Regions from separate parts of the Streptomyces sp. NPDC093252 genome, predicted to be linked through region 2. Evidence: riboswitches for the same ligand, from Rfam matches in the RefSeq annotation. Region 2 holds a riboswitch; the other holds the start of a gene.

Region 1 (3,489 bases), on a different contig from region 2:
GATCGACGAAGGCGCCGAGATTGACCGACCCCAGATTGCAGACGGCCGTCTCCCCGTCGTCCGTGACCTCCAGGATCTCCGTGCAGAGGTTGGAGGAGTGGATGACCTGGCCGGGCTCGGCGGTCTGGTTGGCGGTGCGGTTGGCGGCGTCCTTGAAGGTCATCCAGCCGTTGCCGGTCTGCGCGAGGGTCCGCATCATCCGCCCGTACAGCTCGCGGGCGGGGAGGGTCTTACGGGCCAGCCCCTTGGCCTCGGCGGCGCGGTAGGCCGCGTCGAACTCCTCCCCCCACAGATCGACCAGCTCCGGTACATCGGCCGGGGAGAACAGCGACCAGATCCCATCGTCCCCGACCCGCCGCATGAACTCGTCCGGCACCCAGTGGGCGAGGTTGAGATTGTGCGTCCGGCGGGCGTCCTCACCGGTGTTGTCGCGCAGCTCCAGGAACTCCTCGATGTCGGAGTGCCAGGTCTCCAGATACACCGCCGCCGCGCCCTTGCGCCGCCCGCCCTGGTTCACGGCGGCCACGGACGCGTCGAGGGTCTTCAGGAACGGCACGATCCCGTTGGAGTGCCCGTTCGTCCCCCGGATCAGCGAACCGCGCGACCGGATCCGGGAGTACGACAGCCCGATGCCACCGGCGTGCTTGGAGAGCCGGGCGACCTGGTGGTAGCGGTCGTAGATGGAGTCCAGCTCGTCCTTGGGAGAGTCGAGCAGATAGCAGGACGACATCTGCGGGTGGCGCGTGCCGGAGTTGAAGAGGGTGGGGGAGGAGGGGAGGTAGTCCAGCCGGCTCATCAGCCCGTACAGCGCCGTCACCTCGTCCAGCGCGCGGGCACTCCCGTCCTCCGCGAGCCCGGCGGCGACCCGCAGCAGGAAGTGCTGGGGGGTCTCGATCACCTTGCGGGTGATGGGGTGGCGGAGGAGATAACGGCTGTGGAGGGTACGGAGGCCGAAGTAGCCGAAGCGGTCGTCGGCGGTGGGGTCGATGAGCGCGTCGAGGTGGGTGGCGTGCGCCTGTACGAAGGCGTGGGTGCGGTCGGCGATGAGTCTCTCGCGGTGGCCGGTGGCCACGGAGCCGGTGAAGGAGGTCACGCCCTGGGAGGCGGCCTCGGCGGCGATGGAGAGGGTCAGCAGCCGGGCGGCGAGGCGGGAGTAGGCGGGGTCCTCGGAGATCAGCCCGGCGGCGGCCTCGGTCGCCAGCTCCCGCAGCTCCGTCTCGTCCGCACGGGCGGAACGGCCCCGCAGCGCGGCGGCGGCGACCCGGCCGGGGTCGGCGTCGGGGAGGTCGGCGGTGAGGCCGGTGAGGGTGCGGAGGAGGGTGGTGCCGGGGGTGTCGGGGTCCGGGGTGGGAGTGGCTCCGGGGACGGTTGCGGGAGTGACTCCGGGGACGGCTGCGGGGGTGGCTGCTGAAGCCGGGTCTGCTGGCGCGATCGTCACGTGGGGCTCTCCCTCGCTCGGCACGGGGCCTCGGGGAGGGCAGGGGGCGGTGACTCACGAGCGCGGGTGTGTGCCGCGCGCCGCGTCCACCGGCCCATTCCACGAGGCCCGGACGTCATGGCACCCGGGCCGGGTGGCCGGGCGCGCTGTCGGCAGGTCCTCGGACTGACCATGGCGGGACACGGGGCTGAATGGCTCCGCGAATACGCACAAGTACACCGTTGCGGGACAGTTCCGGATTCGCACCGGATTCCCCTGCGGCGACAGCGAGCATGAGCATACATGTAGTGCCCGGCTGTCGTGTCACCCCCAGATGTTGTGTCGCGGTGGTTTCAGAGTGTCAACTCATAGGTGAGGAGAGTGAGGTCGTCCAGGTGCGGGACGGGACTCCAGTCCCGGTGCGGGGTGCGGACGAAACCGAGCCGTTCGTAGAGGCGGTGGGCGGCGTGCATCTCGCTCTGCGTGGACAGCACGATGCGGTGGGCGCCGGCGGCGCGGGTGACGCAGGCGCGGACGAGGGCTTCGCCGATGCCGTGTCCGCGCGCCTTGGGGGCGACGGCGAGCATCCGGATCTCCGCCTCGTCGCCGGTCGCGATGTCGGCCATGGGGGTCGCTCCGCGTGGGACGAAGGTCACGGTGCCGGCGATGCCGTCGGGGAGGTCGGTGAGCCCGTCGGGGGCCTCGGCGACGAGGATCTCGGCGTGGGCGGCTCGGGCGGCGACGTCCTTGAGGACGGGGAGGTAGGGGTCGTCGGGGCCGAAGTCGAGGTAGCCCTCGGTGAGGTAGGTGTCGGCTACGAGGGTGCCCAGGTGGGGGTATTCGGTGGGGGTGGCGGGTCTGATGCGGGTGGTCATGGGGTGAGTTTGGGGGGTGGGGGCGCGGGGTTCTGGGGTGGGGGTGGGGGTGTCGGGTGCGGGTGGTGGTGGGCTGGTCGCGCAGTTCCTCCCCCAGAGGGGGTACCCCCAGCGCCCCTGAGGGGGATGAGGGTGGCGGCGTTTAGAGGGTGGCTGGACGTGCCCGTGACCACAGTTCCTCTGCGTGCTCCCGGAACCGGTCGGCCATGCCTCCGTCGCCGTGCGGGCGCAGATGCAGGAGGGGTGAGTCGTGGCCGACGAGGCGGGCGAGGTGGGGCGTGACGAGGAGGTCGTCGTCGAAGCGGAAGACGCTGAGGCTGACATGGTTCACGGCGTCCTCGGCCGCCGAGTGGCGCAACTCCAGCCCTTCCGAGGTGCCGAGCCGCTGGAGGTGCTCCAGGGTGATGCGGATGCGGGTGGAGACGCTCAGGGCGGTGTCCTCGACGGCCTCGCGCTGCCGGGTGACCTCCCCCTCGGGATCACCGACCAGGAACCGGACCCGGACCCCGGAGGCGACCTTGCGGCGCAGGGTTTCCGGGAACGCCGGGACGGAGGTGAAGAAGAAGTAGTTGGTGTAGCCCGCGAGGAAGATGTCCCGGGTGGCTCTGTCAGCCAGCTCACCCCAGAGCGAGGAAGGTGCGGCGGACCGGTAGGGGTAGGTCTGGAGGATCTCCCGGTCGGCGCCGGTCTTGATGCGGTCCCTGGCCACCCTGGGCAGGCTCCGTGCCCTCCTCATGGCCGGTCGACCCCGAACTCGTACGCGACTTCCCAGCGCACATCCGGCACGACGATGTCCGCCGTCTCGACGGGGCGTCCGTCCGTGTCGTAGTAGGTGCGCTCGATCGTGAGCAGCAGGTCACCGAGGCTGATGCCGAGCAGGTTGGCCTGTTCCTGGGTGGCCCGGCCGGGGCGTGGGATCTCGACGGCGGTGTCGATGACGACGCCGATGGACCTCATGCGCTCGACCACGCCCATGCCCGCGAGCGGACCCATCTCGGGGAGCACGACAGGAGTGCCGTCCGTGATCGCCATGGGCTCCCACGACTCGGAGAGCTGGACCGGCTGACCGTCGCCGAGGAACTCGTACCGCGTGACGACGCAGAGGTCTCCGGGCTCGATGGCCAGGCGCTCCGCGATGCGCTCCGGGGCGGGGGTGCGGGCGGCGCTGTGCGCCTCCCAAGTTCCGTTCTTTCCCTG
Region 2 (3,489 bases):
AGCGACACCGGCCCCAGCACGGTCAGTCCGAACACGATCACCATGACCGCCCCCAGCGACGCCCCCGAGGACACCCCGAGGAGATAGGGCTCGGCCAGCGGATTGCGCAGCAGGGCCTGCATCGCCGTTCCCACCACCGCGAGCCCCGCGCCGACCACCGCGCCCAGCAGCACCCGCGGCGCCCGCACGTCCAGCACGATGGTCTCCCGGGCCCCGGACCAGTCCGGCTCGACCCAGCCCGCGCCCAGCGCGTGGGTGACGATCCCCCACACCTGCCCCGGCGGGACCCGCACCGAGCCGATCGCCAGCCCCGCCGTCAGGGAGACCAGCAGGAGCAGGGTGAGGGCGAGCAGCGTCCCGGCGAGGGTCAGCCGCCGCCCCGTCGCCCCGGCCCGGTCGGCGACGGGCACCGTCACTCGAAGCGCTCCGGGTGCAGCGCGGGCGCCAGGTCCTCGACCGCGTACGCCGACCGGATGCCGACCAGGGCGGCGGTCAGCGGCAGCACCGTGAAGCGCCGGTTCTTGATGGCCGGTACGTCCGCGAGGGCGGGCTGCGCCAGCAGGAACTCCTTCTTCCGCTCGACGCTCCCGGCCCCGGCGTAGTCGTAGATCGCGATGACCTCGGGCCTGCGCTCGACGACCTGCTCCCAGGAGACGTCCCCGAAGACCTCGTCCAGGTCGGCGAAGACGTTCTCGCCGCCCGCCAGCCGGATCAGCTCGCTGCCCAGCCCCTTGCCGCCCGCCGTGAACGCCGACTTGTCGCCGCTGTCGTACACGAACACCGGCACCGGATCCGCGCCCCGCACGGCCGCGGTCGCCTTCGCCACCCGGCCCTCCAGCTCGGCTATCAGGTCGTCCGCCCGCTCCGGCACCCCGAAGATGTCGCCGACGGTGCGGATCTCGTCGTAGGTGTCCTTCATGGTCACCGACTGGTTCTCGGCGCAGTACTCGCGGTTGAGGTAGGTGTCGATGCCCGCGTCGGTGAACGCCTTCCGGGAGCGGCCCTCGTTGTCGGCGAAGGCGCTGCCGTAGCCGCCGTAGACCAGGTCGGGTTCGGCCTCCAGGACCGTCTCGAACGACGGTTCCTTCTCGGCCAGTTCCGGGATCGCCTCGAAGTCGGCCCGCAGTTCGGGCAGCACCGCCGAGTCGGGGAACGCGGTGCCGGCCATCCGGTCCTTCAGGCCCAGCGCGAGCAGCAGTTCCGCCGGGTGCTGGTGGATGGTGACGACCCGCTCGGGCGGCGCGTCGTAGGTCGTCGTCACCCCGCAGTTCTCGACGGTGAGGGGGAAACCGGCGGCCGAAGCGGCCGAGGTGCCGGACGGTTTCGGATCGGTGGCCTGCTCGCCGGAGGCGCCGCAGCCGGTGGCGAGCAGCACCGCCGACAGGGCGAGCGCCGCGACCCGGGCGGGCATACGGGCAGGCATACGGGCAGGGGTGGACAGCGGGGGACGGAACGGGCCGTCGTACACGGTGAAGCCTCCTGGGGAGTCCGCGCTCCTCGGAACGGGCCCGCGACAGGCCAGTGTCCTGACTCCCGGATCGACGTTCTCCCCCCGCCTTCCCGCGCCGCGCGCAGTGGCATGCCGAAGGGTGCACTCCCCGGTCACAGTGGCGGGACCGTGCCGGACTCGCACCGGCTTCCTGATTCCCGTCGCGGTGTTGACCTCGTGATCCTACGTTCCGTCCGGCCCTGGTCAAAGGTCGGGCATGTCACACCCCGCGCCCCACCGGACCCCTTACGCCTCGCGGACCGCCCGCAGCACCAGCCGCTCCGCCTCCTCGTCGTAAGGGCGGCCGTCGAAGCCGCCGAAGATCTCCACCCGGCCGAACCCGGCCTCCTCGGCCAGCCGCCGCAGCTCCACCGCGCTGTACACGAACCACACCAGGGTCGCCCGCGTCACCCGCTCGCCCCGCACCAGCACCCAGTCGCTGCGCAGCCGCGCCCAGTCGTCCAGCACGGTGTCCGTCTGCACCATCAGATCCTCCCCGCGCCGCACCACCTTCGGCGGCGTCACCCGGCGGGCCAGCAGTTCCTTGCCCGCGAGGTCCAGCACCAGCGTGCCGCCCGGCACCAGGCAGTCGTACAGGGTGCGCAGCACCCGCGCGTTGTCCGCCGGGTCCTCGAAGTAGCCGAACGAGGTGAACAGATTGAGGACGACGTCGAAGGCGCCGGGCGCGGAGTACGCGCGGGCGTCGGCACGGACATGGGTGACCTCGGCGCCCGCCTCCGCCGCCCGCGCGCGGGCCCGGTCCAGCAGGGGCGCGCTGCGGTCCACCCCGGTCACGGCGTGACCGGCCAGGGCCAGCGGCACGGTGAACACCCCGGCACCGCAGCACAGGTCCAGGACGCGCGAGCCGGGCGGGAAGGCCAGCAGCGGGGAGTCCGCGACGAGTTCGGCGGCCTGGGTGCGGCGCTGTTCGGAGAAGAGGAAGTCATGGAACTCCGACCAGAAGTCGTCGTCCTGGAAGCCGCCGGTCCGGGTCATGAGGGTTCGGTCTCCTTGGTGGGGGTGGGGGACTCGGTCCCCTGGGCCCGGGTCTCCTGGGCCTGGATCTCCTGGGTCCGGGTCTCCTGGGTCCGGGTCCCCTTGGTGGGGGAGGGGGTCTGGGCCTCCTGGGCCGTGGCGGGGGCCCGGGTCCCCTTGGTGGGGGTGGGGATCGCCCCGGTGGGCCGGGGGCGGCGGCGCAGGGTCAGCAGGAGCGGGGGCAGCAGCAGGCACTGGGCGGCGGCCAGCAGCCAGAACGCGCCAGGGTTCCCGGCCTGTTCGCCGAGTCCGTAGAGCTGGCCGCCGACCACCCCGCTCGCGCCCGCGCCGAGCCCGGCCGCCAGCCGCTGCTGGCCGAAGACCACCGCGTCGGAGCGTGGGCTGCGGGCCAGCGCCTCCAGGTCGTTCTTGAGGAACAGCACGATGTCGCCCAGCGTGATCAGTGCCCCGCCCGCCAGCAGCGCCGGACGGCTGCCGACCGCCAGCACCGCGAGCCCGCCCGCCAGCCCGGCGAACCCGACCGCGAGGGCGAGCGCGTACGGCATCCGGCGGATCAGGTCCGACGCGAGCGGCTGGACGACGATCACCAGGGCGAAGCACAGCAGCAGCACCAGGCTGTAGAACTCGGTCGACGCCCGCTCGACCGCGTACACCGCCAGGAAGTGCTGGAAGTGGAAGTAGAGGTAGAAGGCGAGGACGTTGGCGGCGAAGGGGAGGGCCGCGATCCCGGTCAGGAGCCCGCCCGGCACCCCGCCCGGCCGCCCCTCGCCGACCGCGGGGAGCCGCGTGTGCCCGAGGGTGACCAGCGCGAACAGCGCGGTCACCGCGACGAACAGCCCGCCCGGCGCCGACAGCACGAACGGCCCGGCGACCAGCGGACCGACCGCCATCCCGGCGTTGAGTGCCGCGTTGCCCGCCGACAGGAACGCCGGTCGGCGCTCCTCGGCCACCCCGTGCACCAGATACGCCTTGTTGGCGGGCAGATACAGCGCCGCCCCGCAGCA

The links. A riboswitch is a leader RNA that binds a small molecule or an ion and turns the genes downstream of it on or off. The one in region 2 is predicted to bind cobalamin.
Region 1: another riboswitch for cobalamin. It lies ahead of AB0O01_RS22895 (ribonucleoside-diphosphate reductase subunit alpha); the one in region 2 lies ahead of AB0O01_RS02680 (ABC transporter substrate-binding protein).

What each region holds. Positions count from the first base shown of each region.
Region 1 covers NZ_JBFBEM010000010.1:333,931-337,419, forward strand. Annotated here, with positions in the region: gene AB0O01_RS22895 (ribonucleoside-diphosphate reductase subunit alpha) at 1-1,462, opposite strand, end outside; cobalamin riboswitch at 1,572-1,725, opposite strand; gene AB0O01_RS22900 (GNAT family N-acetyltransferase) at 1,771-2,292, opposite strand; gene AB0O01_RS22905 (XRE family transcriptional regulator) at 2,435-3,028, opposite strand; gene AB0O01_RS22910 (GntR family transcriptional regulator) at 3,025-3,489, opposite strand, start outside.
Region 2 covers NZ_JBFBEM010000001.1:655,205-658,693, reverse strand. Annotated here, with positions in the region: gene AB0O01_RS02685 (iron ABC transporter permease) at 1-410, opposite strand, end outside; gene AB0O01_RS02680 (ABC transporter substrate-binding protein) at 413-1,423, opposite strand; cobalamin riboswitch at 1,520-1,646, opposite strand; gene AB0O01_RS02675 (class I SAM-dependent methyltransferase) at 1,736-2,485, opposite strand; gene AB0O01_RS02670 (MFS transporter) at 2,482-3,489, opposite strand, start outside.